Regions from separate parts of the Streptomyces sp. NPDC030296 genome, predicted to be linked through region 2. Evidence: riboswitches for the same ligand, from Rfam matches in the RefSeq annotation. Region 2 holds a riboswitch; each other region holds the start of a gene.
The links. Region 2 has a riboswitch for cobalamin ahead of ACZ4Z3_RS07150 (prenyltransferase/squalene oxidase repeat-containing protein). Riboswitches for the same ligand answer to the same signal wherever they lie in the genome.
Positions count from the first base shown of each region.

Region 1 (7,393 bases), on a different contig from region 2:
TCAACGAGAACCTCGCCGTCCTGCTGCTCGCCGCGAAGTTCGGCGTACCGGTCTGCCCGCACGCCGGCGGAGTGGGCCTGTGCGAGCTGGTGCAGCACCTGTCGATGTTCGACTACCTGGCCCTCTCCGGCACCACCGACGACCGGGTCATCGAGTACGTCGACCATCTCCACGAGCACTTCACCGACCCGGTCGTGCTGCGCGAGGGCCACTACCTCGCACCACGCACCCCCGGTTTCTCCGCCACCATGCACCCCGGGTCGCTCGCCGAATACCGTTACCCCGACGGCACGTTCTGGGCCGCCGACCTCGCTGAACGGGAGGAAGTCGCATGACGGATCTGACAGGGCTGCGCGCGATCGTCACGGGTGGCGCGTCCGGTATCGGACTGGCCACGGCCCGGCTGCTGGCCGCGCGGGGCGCCGGCGTCGCCGTGTTCGACCTGAACCCCTCCGACGTCCCGCCGCCGCTGCTGGCCCTCAAGGCGGACGTCACGGACGACGCCTCCGTACGGGCCGCCGTGGGCGACGCCGTCGCACAGCTCGGCGGTCTGGACATCGTCGTCAACAACGCCGGCATCGGCGCCATCGGCACCATCGAGGACAACCCCGACGAACAGTGGCACCAGGTCCTCGACGTCAACGTCCTCGGCATCGTGCGAACCAGCCGCGCCGCCCTGCCGCACCTGCGGAACTCGGACCACGCGGCCATCGTGAACACCTGCTCCATCGGCGCCACCGCCGGCCTGCCGCAGCGCGCCCTGTACTGCGCCAGCAAGGGCGCCGTCCTCTCCCTGACCCTCGCCATGGCCGCCGACCACGTCCGTGAGGGCATCCGCGTCAACTGCGTCAACCCCGGCACCGCCGACACCCCCTGGGTCGGCCGCCTCCTCGACGCGGCCGACGACCCCGACGCCGAGCGCGCCGCACTCAACGCCCGCCAGCCCATGGGACGCCTCGTCGCCCCCGACGAGGTCGCCGCCGCCATCGCCTATCTGGCGAGCCCCGCCGCGGCCTCCGTCACCGGCACCTCCCTCGCCGTCGACGGCGGCATGCAGGGACTCCGGCTCCGACCGGCGGCCAAATGAGGACCAGAACCCTCGGCCGCACCGACGTCGAGGTCACCGAACTGTCCTACGGCGCCGCCGGCATCGGCAACCTCTACCACCCCGTGACCGACGAGGAGGCCGCCGCCGCGATCGACGCCGCCTGGGACGCCGGGATCCGCACCTTCGACACGGCACCCCACTACGGCCTCGGCCTGTCCGAACGCCGCCTCGGCGAGACCCTGCGCGACCGCCCCCGGGACACCTACACCGTCTCCACGAAGGTCGGCCGCCTGCTCGTGCCCGCCGACGGCGACGGTGACGGCGACGACCTGGCCAACGGCTTCGCCGTCCCCGCGACCCTGCGCCGTGTCTGGGACTTCAGCGCCGACGGCGTCCGCCGCTCCCTCGAAGCCAGCCTCGACCGTCTGGGCATGGACCGGGTGGACATCGTCCTCCTGCACGACCCCGACGACCATGCCGAGCAGGCCCTCGACGAGGCGTATCCGGCGCTGGAACGCCTCCGCGGCGAAGGTGTCGTCGGCGCGATCGGCGTCGGCATGAACCAGTCCGCGCTCCCCGCCCGCTTCCTGCGCGAGACCGACATCGACGTCGTCCTCCTCGCCGGCCGTTACACCCTCCTCGAACAGGAGGGCCTCACCGAGCTGCTCCCCGAGGCCGCCGCCCGCGGCAGAAGCGTCCTCATCGGCGGCGTCCTCAACTCTGGCCTCCTCACCGACCCCGCCCCCGGTGCCACCTACGACTACGCGCCCGCCCCGGAGCCCGTCCTCGACCGGGCCCGCCGGCTCAAGGCGGTCACCGAACGCCACGGCGTGCCCCTGCGCGCCGCAGCCCTCCGCTTCCCGCTCGGTCACCCGGCGGTCGCGAGCGTCCTCACCGGCGCCCGCTCCACCGACGAGGTGCGCGACACCGTGGAGCAGCTGAGAGCCCCCGTACCGGCCGCCCTCTGGGACGAGCTGCGCGCGGAAGGTCTGCTCGCCCCGGACGTCCCGGTGCCCACGCCCCGGACGACGCCACTGGACACATCCCTGGACACGCCGCTGGGCACGCCCGTCGAGGGAACCCCGTCGCCGAAGGAGCCGTCGTGAGGGTCGCCCTGCACACCAAGGTCCGCGCCGACCGCGTCGCCGAGTACGAGGCGGCGGCGCACCGCGAGCTACCCGAGGAACTGACCGCCGCGATCCGCGCCGCCGGGGTCAGCGCGTGGACGATCTGGCGTTGGGGGTCCCCCGCGCGAGCGGAGCCGAGCGTGGGGGAGGCACCGACCTCTTCCACGTCCTGGAGGTCGAGTGCTACCCGGCGATGATCGCGGAGCTGGAGAAGCTGCCCGTCAACATCGCCTGGCGGGCCCGCATGGCGGAACTCCTGGACGTCGTCCACGACTACTCCGCGGACGGCTCCCACGCCTCACTGCCCGTGGTGGGGGAGCTGTGAGCGGGACGGACCCCGGCACGCCCTACCGCCCGGCGCCCGCCCCGGCTCACCTTCGTCCTCGATGATGTTCGGCTCCGACTGGCCCGTCTCCCGGCTCGCCTCCGACTACCGCGAAGTCCTGGACACGGCCGAGGCATTGGTCTCCGGCCTCAGCCCGGCCGAACACCACGACGTCTTCGCGGGCTGCGCCGTCCGCACCTACGGCCTGCGGATCTGACCCCGGCCGCACGGCCCAGGTCAGCCGTCGGCCGGTACCGGGGGAGTGGCGCCCGTCAGCGCGGCCAGCTCGTCGGGGGTGCGCGGACCGGGCGCGTCGTCCGTCAGCAGGCCCCGTTCGCGCAGGAGCCGGGTGACCGCGATGCCCCAGGGGAGACGCAGCCCCGCCTGTTCGAGGAGGTCCGTGCGGGCCAGCATCGCGGCCACCGGGCCCGTCCGCGCGCCGGACGGGGTGAGCAGCGCCGCGTCGTCGGCCCACCGCAGCGCCAGATCGACGTCGTGGGTGGCCATCACCACGGTCGTGCCGGACCGGCGGAGCCCGTCCAGGGTGGCGAGCAGCCGTTCCTGGCCGTCGGGGTCGAGGCCCGCGGTCGGCTCGTCGAGGATCAGCACCCGGGGGCGCATCGCCACGGCTCCGGCGATCGCGGTCCGCTTGCGCTGGCCGTAGGAGAGCAGATGGGTGGGCCGGTCCGCGAGGGCGGAGATTCCGAGCGCGGCGAGCGCCTCGTCCACCCGTATCCGTACCTGGTCGTCGGGCAGCCCGAGGTTCAGCGGCCCGAACGACACGTCCTGGGCGACCGATGCCGCGAACAGCTGGTCGTCGGGGTCCTGCACCACCAGCTGGACGGTCGTCCGCAGCCCGGTCAGACCCTTGCGGTCGTACGACACCGGCCGCCCCTCGACGGTCAACTCGCCCGAGCGGGGCCGCAGTCCGCCGCTGAGTAGCCGCATCAGCGTCGTCTTGCCGCTGCCGTTGCGGCCCAGCAGGGCGAGCGCGCGGCCCTCCCGCACCTCGAAGTCGAGATCGCTGAGCACGGTCGGGCCGTCCTCGTACGCGAAGGACACGCCCCGCAGGGCGACCAGCACGGGCTCGCTCATGTCAGCGGCCTTTCCAGGACGAAGGTGAGAGCGGCCACGGCCGCGAGGAGGACCACACTGGCCGTGGTGAAGCGGACGGAGACCCGTGCCTCGGGCACCAGGACACGCAGGGTGCCGTCGTAGCCCCGCCCGGCGAGACCCGTCTGGAGCCGCGCCGCCCGGTCGAAGGCCCGCACGAACGCGGTCGCGCCGAGTCCGGCGAGCGACCGCCAGGTGGCGGCCCGCGTGGTGTGCCCGAGCCGGGCCGCCTGCGCGTCGCGGATCCGGCGTACGGAGTCCAGGAGCAGGAAGCTCATGCGGTACGTCACCAGGGCGACGTCCACCACCGGCGCGGGCACCCCGGCCCGCGCCAGCCGGGGCAGCAGATCCGACATGGGGGTGGTGAACGCGAACAGCAGCACGCCCAGGGAGGCGGCGGAGGTCCGCAGCAGCAGTTCCGCCGCTCGGACCGGACCGCCCTCGGCGAGGGTCACGAAACCGTCGGGCCCGCCGACCTGGACGAGCAGGGGCAGCGCCCCGGTCACACAGAACCCGAGCGGCACCCGGTAGGCGCGCCACAGCCGGCGACGCGGCACGCCGGCCGGTCCCAGCAGCGCGACGAGCGACGTCAGCAGGACCAGGGCCGCGCCGGGCCAGGGCGGCAGCGAGATCGCGAGGACGGTGAGACCGAGCCCGAGCACGGCCTTGTCCACGGGATGGCGGCGGCGCCAGCGACTGCTGTGCGCCGCCTCGTCGATCGGCAGCACGGGGCGTCAGACCTCTTCGGCGCCGGACCCGGCCGGCGTCTTCGCGGTCTCCTGCTGCTTCGCCAGCGCCCGCGCCTCACCCTGGCGGCGGCCCCGGTGCAGGCCGAAGTAGTAGGCGAGGACGCCCGCGCCGAGGGCGGCCTGGAGGGAGAACAGCGCGGACTCGATCTCACCGGAGGGCGGCTCGTACAGGGGGGAGAACCACGGCTTGTAGTCCGGCTCGATCTCGGTGATCGCGCTCTCGGCCTCCCCGTCGGCCCCCGTGAACGGTTCCTTCTTGTGGTCGCCGAGGCCGAGGGCCAGCGGCAGCACCGCGAGCGCGGCCACGACCGCCAGCAGCAGGAGGTTGATCTTCGTGTTCCGGCTCATCGCGCCACCGCCTCGGTCGTCGTGTCCCGCTTGCCCGCCACGAGCACCCCGAGCCGCGTCAGCTCGCCCTTGCTCGACTGCGTCAGAAGCCGCATCACGAGCACCGTGAGCAGACCCTCGCTCACCGCGAGGGGGAGCTGGGTGATGGCGAAGATGGAACCGAACTTGCCGAGCGCGCCCAGGAATCCGCTGCTCGGGTCGGGGAACGCGAGCGCCAGCTGGACGCTGGTGACGCAGTAGGTGGACAGGTCGGCGAAGAACGCGCCGAAGAACACCGCGACCATCAGCGGCACGTCGTAGCGCCGCAGCAGCTTGTAGACGGCGTATCCGACCCAGGGGCCGACGATCCCCATGGAGAAGACGTTCGCACCGAGCGTGGTCAGGCCGCCGTGGGCGAGCAGCAGGGCCTGGAAGAGCAGGGTGATGGTGCCCAGTACGGCCATGATCGGCGGCCGGAACAGGATGGCGCCCAGTCCGGTGCCGGTGGGGTGGGAGCAACTGCCGGTGACGGACGGCAGCTTCAGCGCGGACAGGACGAAGGTGAAGGCCCCCGAGGCACCGAGCAGCAGCGTGCTCTCCGGGTGCTCCCTGATTTCACGGGTGAGTGACCGTACTCCGTGGACGACGAACGGCGCGGACGCGACACCCCAGGCGATCGCGTGCGCCGGAGGAAGGAAACCCTCGGCTATGTGCATGGCTCAGCAGACCCTCTCCAGCACCTCGTGGATGGTTGACGTGCCTTGGCCGGTCTCCTGGCTGACGGGTACCACCGCCCGTGCTCCGCCTTCCCGGGTCACAAGGACCCAGTGGCTGTCCGCGAGGACTGGAGCCGGACTTCCCGATCACAGTGGCGAGGGCCGCACCGGCATCACACCGGATTTCCCGTTCACCAAGGCGTGGTGACAGTAGTGCCCGCACAAGGGCGCTGACAAGCGCAGACGGGGGCGTGAAGACGGTGGTGAACAGCACACACCCCGGCGCACACCCCAGCAGCCCCACGCGGCGCACACCACGGAGGCCCGACGCCCCTGCCCCCTACGACGGATGTGCCGTCACGGCGGCCCCCGGTGCCGAGGGCCGCTCTTTGCCGGTGCGCGGGCCCTGCGCTTGAATGCAGGCTTCACACCTTCGGCACAAGGGAGTCAGCTGTGCACCGCCCGACCCTGGCACGCGGCACGCGCCGTCTCGGAGTCTTCACCGCGATCGCGCTCGCGGTCGCCGTCGCCACCGCTGCACCGGCCGCGGCCCACGCGGAGGTCGAGGCGGAGGGCGCCCGCGCCCTCGACCAGAACGTCGAGCTGACCTTCTCCGCCGAGTCGGAGTCCGCCTCGGCCGGCATCACCAAGCTGGAGGTCATCCTGCCGAAGGGCATCGCCCCCGCCGACGTCACCTACGAAGAGGGCCCCAAGGGCTGGAAGTTCGCCGCCACCGACCGGGGCTACACCGTCTCCGGACCGAAGCTCGCGGTGGGGGAGGACGCCGAGTACGAGGTCACCGTACGGCAGTTGCCCGACGCCAAGTCGCTCGTGTTCAAGACCCTGCAGTCCTACAGCGACGGCAAGGTGGACCGCTGGATCGAACTGGACGACTCCGGCGGTGACGGGCACGGCCACGGCCACCCCGCGCCCCGACTGGACCTGAAGCCCGCCGCGCCCGGCGCGAAGCTCGTCAGCCCCACCCCCAGCCCCTCTAAGGAGCCCTCGACAGCGGCCCCTTCGGCGGAGCGCGGCGCCGAGAAGACCCCGGCGCCGTCGGCGAAGCCCGCGGCGGACGACACCGACGACGACGGCATCCCCCTGGCCGTCCCCCTCGGCATCGGCGCGGCCGTCCTCGTCCTCGGCGGCGGCCTGTGGTGGTGGCGAAGCCGCCGCGAGGGCTCCGCCTGACCCTCCGTCGACGCGAACGAGAACGGCCTTGTGCCTGCTGTCGGGTGGGCACACCGGCCAGGGCGCTGGGTGCCCGCTACGCCGTACGGACCCTGCGTCGAGCGCTTACGGCCTTGGGCCTTCTTCGGCCGCCGGCCCTGCCGCGACCTGACCGAAACATGGCACGGGCTTTACTGCGACCTAGTTGCAGCTGCCGATTACCGGCACAAGGCTGAGGAGGCCGACCGCTCGACGACAGAAGGCGCACGTGTCGCTCTCTTCTTCGCGACCTGGGTGATCGCCCTGCTGGTGTGGCGCCTCGCCCGGATCGAGGAGAAGTGGATGACGGGCTGAACTCCCGGCGTTCGTGAACGAGTTGCCAGGGGAGCCGTCTGTTCCGGAGTCATCAGAGGCCCGCGTGGAGTCCGTCCGTGAGTCGTCCGTGGCTGTGGCGCCAGCCCGTCGGCACCCGTAGGGCGTCCGCCAGATGTGGGTGGCCGAGGGGCAGGTCGGAGTGCACATGGGTCGCGGGCGGCGCCGGCCAGAGCCGTACGGCCAGCAGCGCGGCGGCCAGCGTGATCGACCCCAGGGCGAGCGTCGTCCAGTCGAGTCCGGCCGTCGCGCCGAGCCAGCCGGCCAGCGGGTAGGTCAGCAGCCAGCAGCCGTGCGAGAGGGAGAACTGGGCGGCGAACGCGGCCGTGCGCTCCCCGGCCGGTACGGACCGCCGGATCAGCCGCCCGGTCGGCGTGAGCACCGCCGAGCACGCCGCGCCGAACGCGGCCCACAGGCCGAGCAGCGCGGGCACCCGCCACGCGCCG
Region 1 is NZ_JBVICQ010000009.1:102,244-109,636, forward strand. It holds gene ACZ4Z3_RS25670 (L-fuconate dehydratase) at 1-335, shown strand, start outside; gene ACZ4Z3_RS25675 (SDR family NAD(P)-dependent oxidoreductase) at 332-1,087, shown strand; gene ACZ4Z3_RS25680 (aldo/keto reductase) at 1,084-2,154, shown strand; partial or broken gene ACZ4Z3_RS25685 (L-rhamnose mutarotase) at 2,151-2,500, shown strand; gene ACZ4Z3_RS25690 (amidohydrolase family protein) at 2,562-2,717, shown strand; gene ACZ4Z3_RS25695 (energy-coupling factor ABC transporter ATP-binding protein) at 2,738-3,595, opposite strand; gene cbiQ (cobalt ECF transporter T component CbiQ) at 3,592-4,341, opposite strand; gene ACZ4Z3_RS25705 (energy-coupling factor ABC transporter substrate-binding protein) at 4,348-4,710, opposite strand; gene ACZ4Z3_RS25710 (energy-coupling factor ABC transporter permease) at 4,707-5,405, opposite strand; cobalamin riboswitch at 5,436-5,619, opposite strand; gene ACZ4Z3_RS25715 (DUF1775 domain-containing protein) at 5,859-6,596, shown strand; gene ACZ4Z3_RS25720 (hypothetical protein) at 6,666-6,929, shown strand; gene ACZ4Z3_RS25725 (MFS transporter) at 6,982-7,393, opposite strand, start outside.
Region 1: linked by a shared signal. The riboswitch ahead of ACZ4Z3_RS25710 (energy-coupling factor ABC transporter permease) and the one ahead of ACZ4Z3_RS07150 (prenyltransferase/squalene oxidase repeat-containing protein) in region 2 are both predicted to bind cobalamin.

Region 2 (7,393 bases):
TGAGGGCGAGGGTCTCGCCGGGGGTGACGGTGAGGTCCACGCGGCGGAGGGCGGGGACGCTGCCGCGTCGCACCGCGAGCGAGGTGACTTCGGCGAGGGGTGCCGGCGGGGTGGCTTCCGGGAGGGCGGAGGGGGCTGCGGGCGCGGTGGCCGGCTCGGGTGTGCTGATCCGAGCCGGGGGCGGTGTGCGGGAGAGGAGGCGGCGGATTCGGGGGAAGGCGGGTTCGGGGGAGGGGGTGGGGTGCTGTGGCGTGGGCCGGGTGGGGGCGGTGGGTGGCTGGGCGCGGAGTTCCCCGCGCCCCCGGGCGGGGGTGGTGTCGGGCGGGGTGTGGGAGGCCAGGCGGGCTCGAAGGGGCGCCGCCCGGCGGCGGGCGTCCCGCACCGTCAGGGGGAGCGGCGTCCAGTCGGCGAGGCGGCCCAGGGCCACCACCGGGGGGTGGACCGGGGAGACGGCCATCACCTCGGCGGGGGTGCCCAGGACGGGGCGGGCGCCCGGCGCGGGGAGGAGGACGACCTGGTCGGCGTACTGGATGACGCGTTCGAGGCGGTGCTCCGCCATCAGGACCGTCGTGCCGAGGTCGTGGACCAGACGCTGGAGCACCGCCAGGACCTCCTCCGCCGCCGCAGGGTCCAGCGCGGAGGTCGGCTCGTCAAGGATCAGGACGCCGGGGTGCGGGGTCAGCACCGAGCCGATGGCGACTCGCTGCTGCTGCCCGCCGGAGAGCGTCGCGATGGGCCGGTCGCGGAGGCCGGCGAGGCCGAGGAGGTCCAGCGTCTCCTCCACCCGCCGCCGCATCACGTCCGGCGCCAGGCCCAGCGACTCCATGCCGTACGCGAGTTCGTCCTCGACGGTGTCCGTGACGAAGTGGGCGAGCGGATCCTGGCCCACCACGCCCACCACGTCGGCGAGTTCGCGCGGCCTGTGCGTACGGGTGTCCCGGCCGGCCACCGTGACCCGGCCGCGCAGGGTGCCCCCGGTGAAGTGCGGCACGAGTCCGTTCACCGCGCCCAGCACGGTCGACTTGCCGACACCCGACGGCCCGACCAGCAGGACGAGTTCCCCCTCCGGTACCTCGAAGTCGACGCCCCGGAGGGTGGGTTCGGCCGCACCTTCGTACGTGACGGACACGTCCTCGAAGCGGATCATGCGTCTTCCTTGCTGGGAGCGGTGACCGTGGGGGCAGTTGTCATGCGGGCGGTGGCGGTGGCGGTGGCGGTCGTGGGGGTGGCGGGCGCGGAGGTTTTCGCGGAGGTCGCCGGGGGCGGCGGACCGGGCACCGCGAACGACGGCAGCAGGCCCACCAGGAGCGCGGCGGCCGGCCACAGCGGGAGGTCCGGGGCGGTGAGGGGGACGACGGTGGGGTGCAGGGCGGCGGAGTCGTACGCCTCGCAGAGGATCAGGAGGGCGGCGACGGCCGTGCCCGACGCCCCCACCAGGGACGCCCGTACGCCCCACGGGTCAGGCCGGTAGCGCGTCCGGGGCGAGCGACGGCCGCCCAGACGCAGGCCCGCGAGGGCGGCGGCGAGGCCGGTGAGCAGGACGGGGAGACCGTAGGTGCCGCCGGCCGCGGTCAGGACGCCGTACGTTCCCGCGCAGACGCCCAGCAGTCCGCCGAGGGTCAGTGCGGCCGTCGTGCGGCGGACGCGGGCCGGGACCTCGGCCGTGCGGCCGTACCCGCGTGAGTCCATCGCGGCGGCCAGGGCCACCGACCGTTCCAACGCGCCCTCCAGCACCGGCAGTCCGACCTGGAGCAGCCCGCGGATGCCCCGGTCGGGGCGCCCGCGCAGCCGCCGCGCGGCCCGCAACCGCTGTACGTCCGTCACCAGATGCGGGGCGAACGTCATCGCCACCACCACCGCCACGCCCGCCTCGTACAGGGCGCCCGGCAGCGACTTCAGCAGCCGGGCCGGGTTGGCGAGGGCGTTCGCGGCACCGACGCAGATCAGGAGCGCGGCCAGGCGCAGACCGTCGTACAACGCGAACAGCACGCCCTCCGCGGTCACCCGGCCGCCCAGGCGGATGCCCTGCGCCCAGTCGGGCAGCGGGACTTCGGGGAGTGTGAGGAGGGTGTGCGTGCCGGGGACGGGCGAGCCCAGCACCACGGCGAAGCCCAGCCGGATGACCAGCACCGCCAGGCCGAGCTTCACGAACGCGGTGTACGAGCGGGCCCACGGGGCGTCCGTGCGGTGCGTCGCCACGACGTACCCCGCCACGGCTATGAGGAGGGCCAGGAGGAGGGGGTTGGTGGTGCGCGACGCGGCGGTACCGAGCCCGAGGGCCCAGAGCCACCAGGCGAGGGGATGCAGGTGGTCGGCCCGGTGTCCGTGGCTAGCCACGGCGGCGTCGCCTGGCCTGCCACACCGCCGCCGCGCCGAGCACCGCGACGGCGCCGACACCGACGAACAGCCCGACGGACGGGCCCTTCTCGTCGGACGTGCGGGCGTTGTCGGAGGCGGCCGAGTCGTCGGACGTGCCGGACGTGCCGGACGTGCCGGATGCGTCGGAGGTGCCGGGCGCATCGGGGCCGTCGTCGGCGATCGCCTCCCCGCACCCCTTCCGGGGGTATCCGGCGATCGAGCAGAGCAGCGCGTTCGTGTCGTACCGGAGCGGCTTCGCCACCGCGGCCAGCGCGTCGGCGGTGGTCGCGTCCGACGGCACGCGCGCACAGGCGGTGCGCGCCGGCGGGGGCGTCTCACCCGCCGGCGCGTCCTCGGCCGTGCCGAAGTCGAGGACCAGCGCGATCCGCTTGTGCCCGTCACGGGCGGCCGTACCCGAGCAGACGGCGTCGAAGCGGGCGGCCCCGCGCGGCTCGGCGGCGTCGTCGGAGTCCTCACTGACGGCGAACCGGAAGCCCTGGACGTCCCCGTCCGAGGGCCGCGCCGTCGACGGCCCCTGCGTCGCGTACACCCAGCCGGAGCCGTCCGCCCCCCGGTCCCAGAAGGACCAGTACCGGTAGGCGGCGGCATGGGCCGGTCCGCCGAGCCCCACCAGCACGCACAACACGAGCAGGGTCGCCGCCGACGCGGCAGTGACGCGCCCTCCGGTGAGGGTCATGTCCGTCGCCGCTTCCGGGTGAGCCGGGTCAGTGCCGCCCCGGCCAGCGCCGCGAGGCCGAGTCCGGCGCCCAGAACCACACCGGTCGCGATGCCCCCGTCGTCCCCGCCGTCGTCGGCGGGGTCGTCGCTCGGCACGCTCCGGTAGTCGTCCACGTCCCGCGCCGGTCCCGTCTCGGTCAGCTGCGCCACGAGGTCCGCGCCGCCGAAGTCGCGCGGGGCGGTGCCGGCGGCGTGCGCGGCGAGGATGAGCTGGGCGTACGCGGCGGGGCCGGACTTCGCCGCCCAGGGGCCGTAGTTCTTCTCCAGCCAGGCGAGCGGCTTCGCGGTGGCCTCCGTGTCCCCGGCGGCGGCCAGTGCCACGACCGCGTCGGCGGTGTTGCCGAGGTCGGGCTGGTCCTCGGCGCCCGGGAGGGCGGACTTCAGGTAGCCGTCGGAGGTGAGGGCCCCGGCGAGGTACACGGCACCGTTGTGGGCCGCGTCCTCGGGCGAGGTACCGCCGACGCACCCGGCGGCGCCCCCGGACTCCCCGGTCGCCCCGGAGTTTCCGGAGTCCCCGCTCTTCCCCGAATCCCCGGTCTTCGCGGCGTCGACCACGAACCCCTCACCCAGACTGCCGACCACGGCGGCGGCCGTGGCGTCGGCGTTGGCGGCGAGCCCGCCCTTCTTGTCGGGCTGGTAGGCGAAGGCACCGCTGCCCTCGGTGCCGGCGGCGCAGGGGAGGGCGAGGGCGCGCAGGGCGTCGTGGGGGGAGTGGCCGGCCTTCTTCTGCCTGGCGGGCTTCTCGCCCGCGGCAGCGAGCGCGCCGATGACGACGGACGTGGAGTTCGCGTCGCTGGGCCCGCCGGCGGTGAAGCCCCAGCCGCCGTCGTCGTTCTGGTTGTCCTTCAGCCAGCCGACGGCCCGCTCGGTCTGCGCGTCGTGCCCGCCGACGGCGGCGAGCGCCTGCACCGCGGCGGCCGTGCTGTTGGTGTCGACGGCCGTCTCGGCGTCGCACTGGGCGCTGGGGTCGGGCCGGTACGCCGCGAACGCCCCGTTCGCGCACTGCTGGCCGAGCAGCCAGTCGACGGCCCCGGCGCCGGGCTTCTCCCCCACGGCGTCGAGGGCGACCAGCGCGAGCGACTGCCGCCAGACGCCGTCGAACTTGGGGTCCGTCGACCCGTAGAGACCGGTGGGTATCGCCTGCGAGGGCGACGCGGACGGCGCGGCGGGGGCGGTGTCGTCGGCGAGGGCGGCCGGTGCGACACCGGTACCGAGTCCGGTGCCGACCCCGGCTGTGGCGGCCAGTACGGCGACGACCGCGGCGCTGCGGCGGACATTCATGATCGGCGGTGCCTCTCCCTGACGGGAGCCGGGCGCCACGGCGCGACGCCGGGCGGCTCGGCTCCGTATTCCTCGACGGTGCCGTGCACCGGCGGACGCCGGTGACGCGAGCCGGTCACAGTTCCGCACAGGGCAGTCCGACTCGCCGATCGCGCGGACGGCTTCGGCTCACGGTTGCGGGTCAGCGCCGGATTTGCACCGGCTTCCCCCTGTACGGGCGTGACGACCCGGCCACTCTACCTGCCGGTAGGCAACAGCCCGAGGGCCCCCGCACCGGAGGGTGGCTTCGGAAACATGCGGACGGGGAGAGTGCTGCGCGCGGGGCCCGTTCGGTCGGCGCCCGCCGAGGCGGTGTACGTCGGCGTCCGGTCTCACGCCGCCACGTACGTCACCGGGTCGGTTCCCGGGACCGCCTCCGCTCGGCCCTGTTTCACCAGGCGGCGCAGGTGGGCTTCCGCCTCGGCGACGGCGATGTTCCGCGAGGTGTAGGGGATCTGGGGCCAGGGGCGGTTCCACTCCATGCGTTCGGCGAGTTGCCACGGCGTGAGCGGGGTGGTGAGGAGGGAGCGCAGGTCGGTCAGGCGGGACTGGTGGTGCGTGAGCAGCTCCCGTACGCGGGCCGAGGCATCGGTGAACGTGTACTGGTGGGCCGGGAGGACCTCGGCCGGGCCCAGCCGGGCGACGCGTTCGAGGGAGTCGAGGTAGTCGCCGAGCGGGTCGGTCACCGTCGTGTCGTCGGGGTCCTCGTACAGGCCGATGTGCGGGCTGATCTCGGGGAGGAGATGGTCGCCGGAGAACAGCCGCCCCCGGCCGGGCAGTTCGGCCGGGTGGTCCTCCTCCAGGTGCAGGCAGACGTGGCCCGGGGTGTGGCCGGGCGTCCAGATCGCGCGGAGGCGGCGGCCGGGCAGGTCCAGGAGTTCGCCGGGGACGATCTCGCGGTCGGGGAGCGCGGGGGAGAGGCCGGGCAGGGTGCGGCGACCGCGCGGAGCGCGCAGCGGCGCCACGTGCTCCTCGGGCGCGCCGGCCGCCGTCAACTTGGCCGCCATGTACGTGAACCAGCGCTCCGGCCGCGTCTCCCGCGTCCGCCGTACGACCGCCGCGTCCGCCGCGTGCATGGCCAGCCAGGCGCCGGACGCCTCCCGCACCTTGCCCGAGAGGCCGTGGTGGTCCGGGTGGTGGTGGGTGATCACCACGCCGGTGATCTCCCCGACCGACGTACCGCACGCGACGAGGCCCTCGCACAGGGTGTCCCAGGAGGCCGGGTCGTCCCAGCCGGTGTCCACGAGCACGGGCCCGCGATCGGTGTCGACGACGTACACGAGCGTGTGGCCCAGGGGGTTGTCCGGGATGGGGACCCGAAGGGACCGGACGCCGCCGCCATGGTCGTACACCTGCGTCATCGGATCTCCTTCGTCAAGGGCTCCCCCATCGCCGCCCTCCCGCAACTATAACTAGAACAGGTTTCGATGGGGGGCCGAGTCAACCGTCGCTGCCCCGTGGACTCCTCGAACCGGAGCTGGTATCAGTTCCCGTATCGCCATATCTGATGCGTCGTCAGAAATCGGCTCCGGGGAGGCAGTCGGCCATGACCGAGCTCGTGGAACACGGACAGCTGTTCATCGGCGGGGAGTTGACGGACCCCCTGGGCACGGACGTCATCGAGGTGGTCTCGCCGCACTCGGAGGAGGTCATCGGCCGCGTACCGCACGCCTCACGCGCGGACGTCGACCGGGCCGTGGCCGCCGCGCGGAAGGCGTTCGACGAGGGGCCGTGGCCCCGGACGACCCTCGACGAACGCATCGAGGTCGTCGCCCGCATCAAGGACGCCTTCGCCGTGCGGCACGAGGAGTTCGCCCGCCTCATCAGCGCCCAGAACGGCACCCCCTTCACCTCCAGCGTCATGGTGCAGGCCCTCGCCTCGATGATGGTCTGGGACGCGGCGATCACCACGGCACGGAACTTCGCCTACGAGGAGCACCGCGACGGCGTGCTCGGGAAGATCCTCGTGCGGCGCGAACCGGTCGGGGTCGTCGCGGCCGTCGTCCCGTGGAACGTCCCGCAGTTCACCGCCGCCGCCAAGCTCGCCCCCGCGCTGCTCGCGGGCTGCCCCGCGATCCTGAAGGTCTCGCCCGAGACCCCGCTCGACGCGTATCTGCTCGCGGAGATCGCCGCCGAGGCCGGACTCCCGGAGGGCGTCCTGTCGATCCTCCCGGCCGACCGCGAGGTCAGCGAGTACCTCGTCGGGCACCCGGGCGTCGACAAGGTCTCCTTCACCGGCTCGGTCGCCGCAGGCAAACGCGTCATGGAGGTCGCCGCCCGCAACCTCACCCGCGTCACCCTGGAGCTGGGCGGCAAGTCCGCGGCGGTGATCCTGCCGGACGCCGACGCGCAGACCGCCGTCAACGGCATCGCGCCCTTCGCCTGGATGATCAACGGCCAGGCCTGTGTCGCCCAGACCCGCATCCTCGTCCCGCGCACCCGCTACGACGAGTTCGCCGAGGCGTTCGCGGCCGCCGCCTCCGCGCTCAAGGTCGGCGACCCCCTCGACCCCGCCACCGAACTCGGCCCGCTCGTGGCGCGGCGGCAGCAGCGCCGCAGCCTCGACTACATCCGCATCGGCCAGGAGGAGGGCGCCAAGATCCTCACCGGCGGCGGCCGCCCCGCCGGCCTCGACCACGGCTGGTACGTGGACGCCACCCTCTTCGGCGACGTCGACAACTCCATGCGCATCGCCCGCGAGGAGATCTTCGGCCCGGTCATCTGCCTCCTCCCGTACGGCGACGAGGCCGAGGCCGTACGGATCGCCAACGACTCCGACTACGGCCTGAGCGGCAGCGTGTGGACCGCCGACGACGAGCGCGGCATCGAGATCGCCCGCCAGGTCCGCACCGGCACGTACTCCGTCAACACCTTCAGCCTCGACATGTTCGGCCCCTTCGGCGGCTACAAGAACTCCGGCCTGGGCCGCGAGTTCGGCCCCGAGGGCTACAGCGAGTACCTGGAGCACAAGATGATC
Region 2 is NZ_JBVICQ010000002.1:725,421-732,813, reverse strand. It holds gene ACZ4Z3_RS07165 (ABC transporter ATP-binding protein) at 1-1,147, opposite strand, end outside; gene ACZ4Z3_RS07160 (energy-coupling factor transporter transmembrane component T) at 1,144-2,337, opposite strand; gene ACZ4Z3_RS07155 (SCO2322 family protein) at 2,330-3,055, opposite strand; gene ACZ4Z3_RS07150 (prenyltransferase/squalene oxidase repeat-containing protein) at 3,052-4,377, opposite strand; cobalamin riboswitch at 4,492-4,631, opposite strand; gene ACZ4Z3_RS07145 (MBL fold metallo-hydrolase) at 4,749-5,777, opposite strand; gene ACZ4Z3_RS07140 (aldehyde dehydrogenase) at 5,963-7,393, shown strand, end outside.

Region 3 (7,393 bases), 660 kb from region 2:
GTCGCCGTAGGTGTCGGCGCGCGCCATCGGCGGCACGAGGTGGTCCACGACGGTGGCGTGCCCGCGCCGCTTGGCCTGGGTGCCCTCGCCGGGGTCGTTGACGATGAACGGGTAGGCGAGGGGGAGATCGCCGAGCACGGCGTCCGGGGCACAGCCCCCACTCAGCCCGAGGCCCTTCCCCGGCAGCCACTCCATCGTGCCGTGCTTGCCCATGTGCACGATCGCGTCGGCGCCGAAACTGTTCTCCAGCCACCGGTAGGCGGCCATGTAGTGGTGCGACGGCGGCATGTCCGGGTCGTGGTAGATCGCGATCGGGTTCTCCCCGAAGCCGCGCGGCGGCTGGATCATCACGACGACGTTCCCGAACTGGAGGGAGGCGAGCACGATGTCGTCCCCGTCCACGTACAGCGAGCCCGGCGGCTCGCCCCACGCCTCGAGCATGCCGTCCCGCAGCTCCGGGTCCAGCTTGTCGAACCACGCCCGGTAGTCGGCGAGCGGCACCCGCGCGGGCGCGGACGCCAGCTGCTCCTCCGTCAGCCACTCCACGTCGTGGCCGCCGGCCTCGATGAGCCGGTGGATCAGCTCGTCGCCGTTGTCGGGATACGCGGTGACCCCGTACCCGGCCGCCTTGAGGGCGTCGAGGACCCGTACCGCCGAGGCGGGCGTGTCGAGGCCCACCGCGTTGCCGACCCGCGAGTGCTTGGTCGGGTAGGCGGTGAAGACCAGCGCGAGCTTCTTCTCCGCGTTCGGCTTGTGCTTCAACGCCGCGTGCCGCACGGCGATCCCGGCGACCCGCGCGGCCCGCTCGGGGTCGGCGACGTACACCGGCACGTCGTCCGGCCCCTGCTCCTTGAACGAGAACGGCACCGTGATGAGCCGTCCGTCGAACTCGGGGATCGCGACCTGCATCGCCGCGTCCATGGGGGAGAGGGCGGCGTCCGACTCGTCCCACGCGGCGTGCGACGAGGTCAGGCACAGGCCCTGGAGGACGGGGATGTTCAGCTCGGCGAGCGCGCCGATGTCCCATGCCTCCTCGTCGCCGCCGGCCGACGCCTCGGAGGCGTGCGTACCGCCGGCGGCGAGGACGGTGGCGACCAGCGCGTCCGCCCTCGCGAGCAGCTCGTACAGCCCGGCGTCGGCGCCGCGCAGGGAACCGCAGTACACGGGAAGGGCGTTGGCGCCCTTCGCCACGATCGCGTCGCACAGCGTGTCCACGAACGCGGTGTTGCCGCTCAGCTCGTGCGCCCGGTAGAAGAGCACCCCGACCGTGGGGCGCCCCTCGACGAAGGGCCGCTCCCCGTGCGGTCCGTACTCGGGCATCTTCCGCGGTTCGACGAACCCCTCGCCGGTCAGCAGCACGGTGTCGGACAGGAACCGGGCCAGCTCGGTGAGGTTGTCGGGCCCGCCCTCGACGAGGTACTTGAGCGCCTCCGCGACCACACCGGCCGGCACTGACGACTCGGCCATCAGCTCGGCGTCCGGCACGGCCTCACCGCCGAGCAGCACGGTCGGGATCCCGGCGGCCTTCAGCGCGGCGAGCCCGTCCTCCCAGGCCCGCTTGCCGCCCAGCAGCCGTACGACGGCGATGTCCGCGCCGTCGAGCAGAGCGGGCAGTTCCTCTCTCACGTCGACGCGGGTCGGGTTGCCGATCCGGTACGAGGCGCCGGAGGCGGCCCGGGCCGCCAGCAGATCCGTGTCGGCGGTCGACAACAACAACACAGTGCCAGTGCTCATGCGGGCGCTCCCGGTGGAATGAAAGGCAGTCCTTGCGGCGCGCCCGACTCGATGAGCCGCCACAGCGCGTCCGTGTCCGCGTGTTCCTCGATCAGATCGCCGAGCCGGTCCAGCTGCTCCTCGCGCAGCGCCGCGAACGACGTGTCGGCGGCCGGCACGAAACGACGGCCCGCGGCGGCCGCCACCTCGCGCAGGAAGGCCCGCCGGAACCCGTCCGACTCCAGCGACCCGTGCCAGTGCGTGCCCCAGGTCTGGCCGACCCGGCACCCGTCCAGGAAGGGCTCACCGCCGTCGACCTCGGCGACCCCGTGGTGGATCTCGTACCCCGTGACGTGCTCCCCGAGGGCCTCGCCCTCCGGCCGGGTGAGGGTCTTCTCCCGCGCGAACCGCACCCGTACGGGCAGGATGCCGAGCCCGTCCACCTGTCCCCGGCGGCTCTCGACGTCGTCCTCGATGTGCTCGCCGAGGACCTGGAAGCCGCCGCAGACGCCGAGCACGGGCCGGTGCTCGGCGGCCCTGCTCCGCAGCGCGTCGGCGAGACCCCGCTCGCGCAGCCAGTCCAGCGCCCGTACGGTGCCCCGGGTGCCCGGCACGACGACCAGGTCCGCGTCGGCCAGTTCCTCGGGCCGGTCCACGAACCGCACCACGACACCGGGTTCGGCGGCGAGCGCGTCCACGTCGGTGAAGTTCGACATGAGGGGGATCGCGCAGACGGCGACCCGCAGCACGTCCTCGCCGACGGGCGGCGACACGTTCGACTCGCGGACCGTTCCGCGCAGGGACACCCGCAGGCCGTCCTCCTCGTCGATGCCGAGACCGTGCCGGAACGGCAGCACCCCGTACGTCCGACGCCCCGTCAGCCCGTGCAGCATGTCGAGCCCCGGCTCCAGCAGGGAGACGTCCCCGCGGAACTTGTTGACGAGGAACCCGGCGATGTGCGCCTGGTCCTCGGGCGACAGCAGCGCCACCGTCCCGAAGAACGAGGCGAACACACCACCGCGGTCGATGTCGCCGACGACGACCACGGGGAGCCCGGCGTTGCGGGCGATCCCCATGTTGACGATGTCGGTCCGCCGGAGATTGATCTCGGCGGGACTCCCGGCCCCTTCACAGATCACCGCGTCATACGTGCCCCGCAACTCGGCAAGACAGTCGAGCACGGTGCCCAGCAGCCGCTGCTGCCGTCCCCCGTGGTAGCCCCGTGCGCTCAGCTCCCCGACCGGCTTGCCGAGCAGCACGACCTGACTGCTCTGCTCCCCGCCGGGCTTGAGCAGCACCGGGTTCATCAGCGCCGTCGGCTCCACCCGGCAGGCCTGCGCCTGCATGGCCTGGGCGCGCCCGATCTCGGCGCCCTCCCTCGTCACGAACGAGTTGAGGGACATGTTCTGCGCCTTGAACGGCGCGACCTTGACGCCCTGTCGGACCAGCCACCGGCAGATCCCGGCGGTGACGACGCTCTTGCCGGCGTCGGAGGTGGTGCCGGCGACCAGCAGTCCGCCGCCCGTCATGACGCCCCCTTCGACCGCCGGGAGCGGCCCGTGGTCGACTTCCGTGCCGGGCCCCGCCCGACGCGGTCCCGCAGCAGTGACGCGCCCGCGCTGACGCCGAGCGCAAGCCAGTTCACGCGCCGCGACAGCCGCACGGCCCGCTCGATGTCCCCCACGGCGACGGCCCGCCCTTCCGTGTTCAGCACGGGCCGGTGCTCGACCCGCCCCCCGTACGACAACGTGCCTCCCAGTCGGACGCCGAGCGCCCCGGCGAACGACGCCTCCACGGGCCCCGCGTTGGGGCTCGGATGCTTCCGCGCGTCCGCCCGCCAGGCCCGTACGGCCCCCCGGGCGTCCCCGCCGGCCGCGGCGGCCAGCAGGGCGGTGAGCCGGGCCCCCGGCCAGCCAGCCACGTCGTCGAGGCGGGCGGACGCCCACCCGAACCGCCGGTGACGCGCCGACTTGTGCCCCACCATGGCGTCCAGCGTGTTGACGGCGCGGAACCCGAGCAGGCCGGGCACACCGCCCAACGCCCCCCACACCAGCGCCCCGACCACGGCGTCCGAGGTGTTCTCGGCGACGGACTCGACCACGGCCCGGGCGATCCCGTCCGCGTCCAGCGCCTGCGGGTCCCGTCCGCACAGATGCGGCAGCCGCGCCCGCGCGGCCTCGACGTCGCCGGCCTCCAACGCCCGCCCGACGGTGCGGGCCTCCCGCGCGAGGGAGGTGCCCCCGACGACGGCCCAGGTGGCCGCGCCGGTCAGCGCGACGGACGCCGCACGGGACGGCCGTGCCGCAGCGGCGGCCACCGCCCCCAGCGCCACGGCGCCTCCGGCGCACACCACGGTGTGCAGCGCGCCCCACCCTCGGTGGTCCCGCCACAACACCCGCTCCACGGCGCCCGCGGCCCGTCCGAACACGGCGACGGGATGCCCTCGGCGGGGATCGCCGAGCAACAGGTCACCGAGGAGTCCGGCGGTGGCGCCGTACGCGAAGACGCGATCGGCACGCACGCGTTCAGCCGATCGCGGGGTCGGGCAAGGACCGGATGCTGAGTCTCACATGGCAGCCGCGCATGGCGATATGTCCTCACTCAGGGTGTCCACGCCCTGGTTCGACGAGACCGACGACGAGAGTTCCTGGCTCCCGGGGAAGGGTCTTCCCCGGTGACAGTGGCGGGACCGCGCCGGACTCGCACCGGCTTCCTCTCCTGCCGTCGTGGATGGCCCCGGCAGTCCACCACGGCCCCGGAAGACCCGTCAACTTGCTGTTGACCTGCGGCGCAGCGGTGTGCTGAGCCCCACATCGCTGAAACGGCGTCAGTCGCCCGAATCGGCGCTTTCCGTGCTCATTCCCGGCCCCCCGGCCCTGTGTGTGCTCGAACAGGTATCAGAACGCTCTGCGCTTCTTCCGTCACACGGCGTGCTGTGGTTTTCTGGCGGAGCTCGGGGACCCGGGAGCGGACGGCTCGTGAAGGCCCGTCCGGGGGACGGGAGGTGCACGCGATGGAAGACCGGACCGAGACGGCCGCGCAGGCGCGCGCGGGGGCCTGGTGGGACCGGCGGACGCTGGTGGCGGCCGCCGCCCCGCTGGTGCTGTTCAGCACCGTGGCGGGGGTGCTCGCCGTCGGCGTCGGCGCCCTCGCCGCGCTGTGGGTGCCGGGGGCGGAGGCGCGGGCCGTCGTCTGGATGGCGGTGACGACCCTCGTCGCCACGGGAGCGGGCCTCTGGTGGGGCCTGAACCCCGGTCACCGGACGCCGTGAACGAGGACGACGAACCCCCTGCGCCGAGGTGACCGGCACAGGGGGTCGTCGTGGTGTCCTGCGGGAGGTGGGGGCCCGTGAACTCAGGCCATGATCAGGTAGATCCCGTAGCCCACCGCCGCCGCGCACGCCGCGAAGCAGGCGTACGCCGTTGTCGTGGCGAGGGCGGCCGAGCCGCCGGAGGCGGTCGCCGTCTCCCGCTTGGAGAGGCCGACGATCCCCAGGGTGAACAGGCCGACGAGGGCCACGGTGACCACGAGGCTGACTCCGAAGACGGAGCCGAGTGCTGCCCAGTCGATGTGCATGGTGGTGTCTTCCTAGGGGCGCCGGCTCAGACGGCCGGTGTGGGGGCGGAGGGGCCGGTCGGGGTCTCGGCGCCGGCCGTCACGGCCGCGGGGGCCGGGATCGTCGCCGCGAGTTCCTCGGCCACGGCGACGGTCGGCGGCGGGGTCACCGCGGCGATGGCCGTGGTCACCACGCCGGGGGGCTCCTCGGCGTCGTTCACGTTGGTGTGGTCGACCACCTCGCGGCGCGAGATCACCCAGATCGCGGCGCTGGAGGCGATGAGGAAGACCGCGACGACGGCCGTGCCCCACGTGCCGTGGGACGTCACCCACTCGGCGAGCGCGGCGACGAGCGCCGCGGCCGGCAGGGTCAGGCCCCACGCCACGAACATCCGGGTGGCGGTGGACCAGCGCACCACGCCGCCCTTGCGGCCCAGGCCCGCGCCCATGACCGCACCGGAGACCGAGTGCGTGGTGGAGAGGGAGAAGCCCAGGTGCGAGGAGGCCAGGATGACCGTGGCCGCGCTGGTCTGGGCGGCGAAGCCCTGCTGCGGCTGGAGGTCGGTCAGGCCCTTGCCCATGGTGCGGATGATGCGCCAGCCGCCCAGGTAGGTGCCGAGGGCGATGGCCAGACCGGCGGAGACGATGACCCAGACCGGCGGGTCGGAGTCCGGCGCGAGAGCGCCGCCGGCGACCAGGGCCAGGGTGATGATGCCCATCGTCTTCTGGGCGTCGTTCGTGCCGTGGGCCAGCGAGACCAGACCGGCGGAGGCGATCTGACCGGCGCGGTAGCCCTTGCCGGCGGCCTTCTCGCTCGTGTGCTTCCCGAGCTTGTACGTCAGCCGCGTGGCGAACATCGCCGCGATGCCGGCGACCAGGGGGGCCGCGACGGCGGGGATCAGCACCTTGGTGACGAGCACGTCCCCGTGCACGGCGCCCGTGCCGACCGAGGCGATCGTGGCGCCGATCAGGCCGCCCATCAGGGCGTGCGAGGAGCTGGAGGGGAGCCCCACCAGCCAGGTCAGCAGGTTCCAGAGGATGGCGCCCACGAGCGCCGCGAAGATGACCTCTGGCTGGATCCCGGACTCGTCGACGAGCCCCTTGGAAATGGTGTTGGCGACCTCGATGGAAAGGAACGCGCCGACAAGGTTGAGCACGGCGGACATGGCCACCGCGACCTTGGGCTTCATGGCGCCGGTCGAGATGGTGGTGGCCATCGCGTTGGCGGTGTCGTGGAAACCGTTCGTAAAATCGAACGCGAGCGCGGTGATGACCACGATCGCGAGGATCAGCGAGAAGTTTTCCATTTACCCGAGCTTCTTTTGGATGTCAGTGGCACATGGACCGTAGGCAACCTGGGTGAACGGAAGATGAACTCGGGAGTACCGATGGGTGTAGCGATCGGGTTGTCGAGGTTCCGCTTGTGTCGACGGAGGCGTCCTCGGGCGGGCCGAGGGCGCGCCTTCCCCGATCCCCTCGAACTGAAACGGAGCCCTGGCCTCCGAGCGTGATCCGCGCCGGCGCCGGGTGAACGCCCGCCCGCCGGCCCCGCGGAGCCGGTGAACGGATTCCGGTCACGCGGCGGGACCGGTCTCCCTCCACTTGCCGTACGGGTTGTATGCGAAGCCGAGCCGGGCGGGCCTCCTGGCAGGATCGCGGCATGGCTGAGCAGAGGTGGAGCGCGCGGGATCCGCGGGACGCGGGTGGGCAATCACGGCACAGGGAGGGCGGGCCGCCCGAGGCGGCTGCCGGCGACGCGGTCGCCGACGACATCGCGCGGGCCTGGGACGAACTGGTCGCCACGGCCCGCCGGACGGTGGCCGACGGTCTGGTCGTCGGCACGTCCGGCAATGTCTCCGTACGCGTCGGCGACACCGTCCTGGTCACCCCGACGGGCGTCCCCTACGACCGCCTCACCCCCGACGACGTGACCGGCGTCGACCTCGCGGGCCGCCAGAGCCTGGGCACCCTCCGGCCGACGAGCGAACTGCCCATGCACCTGGCGATCCACACCACGACCGACGCCCGTGCCGTGGTCCACACCCACGCCGTCCACGCGACCGCCGTCTCGACCCTCGTCGAGGAGCTGCCCCTGATCCACTACATGTCCGGCGCCCTCGGCGGA
Region 3 is NZ_JBVICQ010000002.1:66,185-73,577, reverse strand. It holds gene cobN (cobaltochelatase subunit CobN) at 1-1,734, opposite strand, end outside; gene ACZ4Z3_RS04270 (cobyric acid synthase) at 1,731-3,242, opposite strand; gene ACZ4Z3_RS04265 (cobalamin biosynthesis protein) at 3,239-4,234, opposite strand; cobalamin riboswitch at 4,335-4,477, opposite strand; gene ACZ4Z3_RS04260 (hypothetical protein) at 4,727-4,984, shown strand; gene ACZ4Z3_RS04255 (hypothetical protein) at 5,068-5,289, opposite strand; gene ACZ4Z3_RS04250 (inorganic phosphate transporter) at 5,316-6,575, opposite strand; gene ACZ4Z3_RS04245 (class II aldolase/adducin family protein) at 6,929-7,393, shown strand, end outside.
Region 3: linked by a shared signal. The riboswitch ahead of ACZ4Z3_RS04265 (cobalamin biosynthesis protein) and the one ahead of ACZ4Z3_RS07150 (prenyltransferase/squalene oxidase repeat-containing protein) in region 2 are both predicted to bind cobalamin.

Region 4 (7,393 bases), on a different contig from region 2:
GGTGGAACTGCCTCCGGCGACGGCGGGTTCGACCCACTGACGCTCCGATGCACAGCTTCCCCGCGCCCCTTTGAAGGGCCGAAGGCCCAAAAGGGGCGCGGGAACCTGCGCGAGCAACCAAGACGACCCCGCACCCGCCGACACGGCGAACAACCCGATTTCATAGGCGCCCAAGCGGCCCGAAGGGTCACAGCCCATGCTGACGCAAGGGCAGGGGCAGCAGGCGTACCCCCGGTTAACCTGACCCCGTGACCGTCCCCACACCGATCGTCCTGGACAGCGACCCCGGTATCGACGACGCCGTAGCCCTGCAGTACCTCCTCGGCACAGGCCTCTGGGACCTCAAGGCCTACACCTCGGTCGGCGGCAACCTTCCCGCCGACGCCACCTACCGCAACGCCCGCGCACTGGCCCGAGCCCTCCGCATCGACACCGACGTCCCCGTCCACCGGGGCGCGGGCCGCCCCCTCTCGCGCCTCCCCTACCGCGAGGCATCCGCCTTCCACGGCCGGGCCGGCCTCGGCGAGGAGTCCCTGCCCGACTCCACCGCCCCGCACCCCACGGAGTCCTCCGCGCAAGCCCTGCTGCGTCTGTCCCGCGAGTACGCGGGCGAGCTGACGGTGTGCGCCACCGGCCCGCTCACGAACGTCGCGATCGCCCTGCTGGAGGATCCCGGTTTCGCCCGCCGCGTCGCGAAGTTCGTGTTCATGGGCGGCGCCGCGCAGGTGCCGGGGAACTTCACCCCGGTCGCCGAGTTCAACATCTGGTCCGACCCGGACGCCGCCGAGGTCGTGCTCTCCTCCGGTATCCCGTTCACGATGGTCGACCTGGACGCCTCCCACGGCTGGCTGTTCCGCCCCGAGGACCTCGCGGCGCTGGAGGCGGCGGGCCCGGGCACGGCGCTCGCCGCCCGGCTGATGCGGACGTACATGCGGGCCTACACCCGCCACGGCGGGGACGGCACGTGTCCGCTGCACGATCCACTGGCGGTGGGGGTGTGCGGGGACGAGTCGTTCGTGACGGCCGCCGAGGGGGCCGTGATCGTGGAGTGCGCGAGCGAACTCACGCGCGGCCAGACCGTGTTCGTGCCGGCCGACGCCCGGCGGATCTACTACTCCGAGTCCGCCGACCTGACCGCCCGCCTCCGCCTCACCGGTCGCGTCGCCCTCGGCCCCGGCCCCCGCGACTTCAGCGAGCACTTCGTGACGACGCTGCCGCACTGGCCGGCACTGCCCTGACCGGCCCGCCACCACCGCGGCCGCCACCGCAACGCGCCCGCCGAACCGACAATCACATGATCAACCGCCCCTGTGGACAACCGCGGACCTGCCGACCGCCTCCTCGTGCAGACTGCGATCCATGGACATCACGATCAGGCGCATCTCCCCCGACGAGTACACCGACCTGGGCGACATCACCGCACAGGCCTACCTGACGGACGGCTTGCTGGACTTCGGTGAGAGCGACGCATACCTCGGCGAACTGCGGGACGTGGCGCGGCGGGCCGCCGCGGCCCAGGTGCTCGTGGCCGTGGCGGAGGGGCGGGTGGTCGGCGGCGTGACCTTCGTCCCGGCCGGAGGCGCCATGGCCGACATCGCCACCCCCGGGGAGGCCGAGATCCGGATGCTGGCGGTCGACCACGCCGCCCGCGGCCGCGGCATCGGCGAGGCCCTCGTGCGCGACTGTGTCGAGCGCGCCAGAGCCGTCGAGGGCTGTGTACGGGTCGTGCTGTCGACCCAGCGGACCATGCACTCCGCCCACCGCATCTACGAACGTCTGGGCTTCGTTCGAACGCCGGCACGCGACTGGAACCCCGTCCCGCACCTCCCGGACCTGACGCTGCTCACCTATGAGTTGACGCTATGACACGCTCCGAAGTCACCGCGACACAACATCTGGGGGTGGACCGGCGACCCAACACAAGATGTATGCTCATGCTCGCTGTCGCCGCAGGGGAATCCGGTGCGAATCCGGAACTGTCCCGCAACGGTGTACTTGCGTGTTTTCGCACGCGAGTCCAGTCCGAGGACCTGCCGACAGTGCGCCCGGCCGTCCGGTCCGGGTGCCCTGACGTCCGGGCCTCGTGGAGTGGGCCGGTGGACGCGACGCCCCCGTGCGCTCGTGTGCTGCTGCCTGCCCTCCGCGAAGCCCCGTGCCGAGCGAGGGAGAGCCCCCACGTGACCATCGCGCCAGCCGACCCGGTTTCAGCCACCCCGGCCCCCGCCGGACCGGCTTCCGCCACCCCGGCGACGGAGACCGACGGTCCCGGGGCCGCGTTGCTGCGGACCCTGACCGAGCTGACCGCCGACCTGCCCGACGCCGACCCCGGCCGGGTCGCCACCGCCGCGCTGCGCGGCCGGTCCGCTCGGGCGGACGAGGCGGAGCTGCGCGAGCTGGCCACGGAGGCGGCCGCCGGCCTCATCTCCGAGGACCCCGCCTACTCGAAGCTGGCCGCCCGCCTGCTGACGATCTCCATCCGCGCCGAGGCCGCCTCCCAGGGCGTCACGACGTTCACGGAGTCCGTCGCCGTGGGCCACCGGGAAGGGCTCGTCGCCGACCGCACGGCGGAGTTCACGCGCCTGCACGCCGAGCGGCTCGACGCGCTCGTCGACCCGGCCGCCGACGACCGGTTCGGCTACTTCGGGCTGCGCACGCTCCACAGCCGCTACCTCCTCAGGCACCCGATCACCCGCAAGGTCGTGGAGACGCCGCAGCACTTCATGCTGCGGGTGGCCAGCGGTCTCGCCGAGGACGACACCGCGCGGTCCGTGGACGAGGTCGCCGCTCTGTACCGGCTCATGAGCCGCCTCGACTACCTGCCCTCCTCCCCCACCCTCTTCAACTCCGGTACGCGACACCCCCAGATGTCGTCCTGCTACCTCCTCGACTCCCCGCTGGACGAGCTGGACTCCATCTACGACCGCTACCACCAGGTGGCCCGCCTCTCGAAGCACGCCGGCGGCATCGGACTGTCGTACTCCCGCGTCCGTTCGCGCGGTTCACTGATCCGCGGCACCAACGGGCACTCCAACGGCATCGTGCCGTTCCTGAAGACGCTCGATGCCTCGGTCGCCGCCGTGAACCAGGGCGGCCGGCGCAAGGGCGCGGCCGCGGTGTACCTGGAGACCTGGCACTCCGACATCGAGGAGTTCCTGGAGCTGCGCGACAACACCGGTGAGGACGCCCGCCGTACGCACAATTTGAACCTGGCGCACTGGATCCCGGACGAGTTCATGCGCCGGGTCAACGCGGACGAGCAGTGGTCGCTGTTCTCCCCGGCGGACGTGCCCGAGCTGGTCGACCTGTGGGGCGCGGAGTTCGACGCCGCGTACCGCAAGGCGGAGGCGGACGGGCTGGCGCGGAAGACCATCCCGGCCCGTGACCTGTACGGCCGCATGATGCGGACGCTCGCGCAGACCGGCAACGGCTGGATGACGTTCAAGGACGCCGCCAACCGCACCGCCAACCAGACGGCCGAGCCGGGCCACGTCGTCCACTCCTCCAACCTCTGCACGGAGATCCTGGAGGTCACGGACGACGGTGAGACCGCGGTCTGCAACCTGGGCTCGGTGAACCTGGGCGCCTTCGTCGACCTCACGACCGGCGACCTGGACTGGCAGCGGCTGGACGAGACCGTCCGCACGGCCGTGACCTTCCTGGACCGGGTCGTCGACATCAACTTCTACCCCACCGAGCAGGCGGGCCGGTCGAACGCCAAGTGGCGCCCCGTGGGCCTCGGCGCGATGGGCCTGCAGGACGTCTTCTTCAAGCTGCGGCTGCCGTTCGACTCGGCCGAGGCGAAGGCCCTGTCCACCCGGATCGCCGAGCGCGTCATGCTCGCCGCGTACGAGGCGTCCACCGACCTCGCCGAGCGCAACGGCCCGCTGCCGGCCTGGGAGAAGACCCGGACGGCCCGCGGTGTGCTGCACCCCGACCACTACGGCGTGGAGTTCACCTGGCCGGAGCGCTGGGCGGCCCTGCGCGAGCGCGTCGCCGCCGTCGGCATGCGCAACTCGCTGCTCCTCGCCATCGCGCCCACGGCGACCATCGCCTCCATCGCCGGTGTGTACGAGTGCATCGAGCCGCAGGTGTCCAACCTGTTCAAGCGGGAGACCCTCTCCGGTGAGTTCCTCCAGGTCAACTCCTACCTGGTGAAGGACCTCAAGGAGCTCGGCGTCTGGGACGCCCGCACCCGTGAGGCGCTGCGCGACTCGAACGGCTCCGTGCAGGACTTCGCGTGGATCCCGGCCGAGGTCCGGGCGCTGTACCGCACGGCCTGGGAGATCCCCCAGCGCGGCCTGATCGACATGGCCGCCGCCCGCACCCCGTATCTGGACCAGGCCCAGTCGCTGAACCTGTTCCTGGAAACGCCGACCATCGGCAAGCTCTCCTCGATGTACGCGTACGCCTGGAAGTCGGGGCTGAAGACGACGTACTACCTGCGCTCGCGCCCGGCGACCCGTATCGCCCGCGCCGCCCAGGGCCAGACGCAGACGTCAGCCCAGCCCGAGAAGACCATTCCCGTCCAGCAGGCCGCCGACCCGGATGCCGTCGCCTGCTCCCTTGAGAACCCCGAGTCCTGCGAGGCCTGCCAGTGATGTCCAGCACCCAGAATCTTCTCGACCCCGGCTTCGAGCTGACTCTGCGCCCCATGCGATACCCGGACTTCTACGAGCGCTACCGGGACGCCATCAAGAACACCTGGACCGTGGAGGAGGTCGACCTCCACTCGGACGTCGCCGACCTCGCGAAGCTCAGCCCCGCCGAGCAGCACCTGATCGGCCGTCTGGTCGCGTTCTTCGCGACGGGCGACTCGATCGTCGCGAACAATCTGGTGCTGACGCTCTACAAGCACATCAACTCGCCCGAGGCGCGGCTGTATCTGTCGCGGCAGCTGTTCGAGGAGGCCGTCCACGTCCAGTTCTATCTGACGCTGCTGGACACCTACCTCCCTGACCCGGAGGACAGGGCGGCGGCGTTCGCGGCCGTGGAGAACATCCCGTCCATCCGGGAGAAGGCCGGGTTCTGCTTCAAGTGGATGGACTCCGTCGAGAAGCTGGACCGCCTGGAGTCGCGGGCGGACCGTCGCCGCTTCCTGCTCAACCTCATCTGCTTCGCGGCGTGCATCGAAGGGCTGTTCTTCTACGGTGCCTTCGCGTACGTCTACTGGTTCCGCAGCCGGGGCCTGCTGCACGGTCTGGCGACGGGCACCAACTGGGTGTTCCGCGACGAGACGATGCACATGAGCTTCGCGTTCGACGTGGTGGACACCGTCCGCAAGGAGGAGCCGGACCTCTTCGACGACGAGCTGCAGCAGCAGGTGACGGACATGCTGCGGGAGGCCGTGGAGGCCGAGCTGCAGTTCGCCCGCGACCTGTGCGGTGACGGCCTGCCGGGCATGAACACCGACTCCATGCGGCAGTACCTGGAGTGCGTCGCCGACCAGCGGCTGACGCGGCTCGGCTTCGCGCCGGTGTACGGCTCGGAGAACCCCTTCTCCTTCATGGAGCTGCAGGGCGTCCAGGAGCTGACCAACTTCTTCGAGCGGCGTCCGTCCGCGTACCAGGTCGCGGTGGAGGGCACCGTCGACCTGGACGAGGACTTCTAGGACCCGCGAGCCGGCTTCCCCCCGGGGGCAGGCCGGCTCGACCCGGCCCGCCGGGGTCACTTGAGCGTGATCGAGTTCCCGGCCGAGGTGACCCGCGCGGTCGACGTCAGGCCGGGGAAGTACCAGCGCCAGCTGCCCGCCGCGTCGACGGTCACCCTGGTGCTGAGCCTTCCGGCGCTGCCCGACTTCACCGTCTTCACGGTGGTGTAGCGGGCGGCGCCGTTCTTCTTGAACTGGAGCCGGACCGACTGCCCCTTGAAGCCCTGGTACTTGAGGGTCTCCCAGTTGGCGCGGGACAGCGCGCCGGTGACGGTGACCTTCGAGCCCTTGGCGACCTTGCCGGGCGCGATGGCGGTGGTCAGCTTCGAGGCACGCTTGACCTTGTACCGGGCGATGTTGTCGGAGATCCAGTAGTCGCCGTCGCTGGCCTTGACGGTGGCGTTGACCTGCCAGACCCCGGCCGCCTTGTTGCTGTCGGCGTCGCTGTAGCCGGGGATCCAGGCCGGGGTGATCGACATCATGGCCGTGCACACCGACGTGGTCGACGACTTCTTCTTGCAGGTGGCGCCGGTCCAGTCGGCGAAACCGCCGCCCTGGGCGCTGTAGGCGTAGAAGGTGCTGACGCGGGTCAGTCCCTTGACGCCGGAGTTGTCCCGGACGGTGATGGCGACCGGGAACCTGATGGTCTTCGACGTCCCCACGATGACGTTGTCGCCGCCGTTGACGACCGTCTTGGTCACCCGGACGTCGCCCTTCCCCTCGGCCTGGGCGCCCGTCGCCGCCAACAGCACCAGGGCCGCCGCCCCGCCCGCGACGGCCAGGGTGCGGCCGTGCGCGGGGCGCGTTCCGTGTCTCATGATCCTCCCCTTGTGGTCGGGGAGAGGCTACACACGGACGAAGGCGGGAGTCGTACGGATATGCGATCAGACCGTGCGGGCGAAGCGGCGCGAGACGGAGCCGGAGGTACGCCGCTCGGGCCGCGGCCCGTCGATGGCGGCCTGGCGTTCCGCCGCGGCCCTGAGCTGCCGGTCCACGCGCCGGTCATGGAGGACGCCGATGGCGGCGGGCAGCGCGACCAGGACGAGCATGCCGAGTACGACCAGTGTTCCGATGAGTGCTTGCAGCTGTGTGGTGTTCATGGACACCACTGTCGCGCGAGACACTCCTTACCAACAGTGGCAGTACTGCCGTGCGCCCTCCAATTACTGCCACTTCCGAGGCACACTGGTGGCATGCTGACCAATGTCGCGGCCGTCGTCATGGACGGCGTGCACCCCTTCGAACTAGGTGTCGTCTGCGAGGTCTTCGGCCTGGACCGCAGCGACGAGGGCCTGCCCGTGTACGACTTCGCGGTCGCCTCGGCGGAGGGTCCGACCCTGCGGACGCACGCCGGGTTCACGATCTCGACGCCGTACGGTCTGGACCGGCTCGACGAGGCCGACCTGGTCGTCGTCCCGGCGGGCGAGAGCTATGTGCGGCGGATCTATCCGGCGGACCTGCTGGAGGCACTGCGCCGGGCCACCGACCGTGGCGCCCGGGTGCTGAGCGTGTGCTCGGGGGTGTTCGTGCTCGGTGCGGCCGGTCTGCTGGACGGCCGGCGCTGCGCGGTGCACTGGCGGCACTCCGACGAGCTGTCCCGGCAGTATCCGCGCGCGATGGTGGAGCCGGACGTGCTGTACGTGGACGAGGACCCGGTGATCACCTCGGCGGGCACGGCGGCCGGCATCGACGCCTGTCTGCACATCGTCCGCAAGGAGCAGGGACCGGAGGTCGCCAACAGGATCG
Region 4 is NZ_JBVICQ010000003.1:658,970-666,362, reverse strand. It holds gene mctP (monocarboxylate uptake permease MctP) at 1-40, shown strand, start outside; gene ACZ4Z3_RS11010 (nucleoside hydrolase) at 249-1,238, shown strand; gene ACZ4Z3_RS11005 (GNAT family N-acetyltransferase) at 1,360-1,866, shown strand; cobalamin riboswitch at 1,929-2,052, shown strand; gene ACZ4Z3_RS11000 (ribonucleoside-diphosphate reductase subunit alpha) at 2,178-4,598, shown strand; gene ACZ4Z3_RS10995 (ribonucleotide-diphosphate reductase subunit beta) at 4,598-5,608, shown strand; gene ACZ4Z3_RS10990 (hypothetical protein) at 5,665-6,465, opposite strand; gene ACZ4Z3_RS10985 (hypothetical protein) at 6,532-6,747, opposite strand; gene ACZ4Z3_RS10980 (helix-turn-helix domain-containing protein) at 6,841-7,393, shown strand, end outside.
Region 4: linked by a shared signal. The riboswitch ahead of ACZ4Z3_RS11000 (ribonucleoside-diphosphate reductase subunit alpha) and the one ahead of ACZ4Z3_RS07150 (prenyltransferase/squalene oxidase repeat-containing protein) in region 2 are both predicted to bind cobalamin.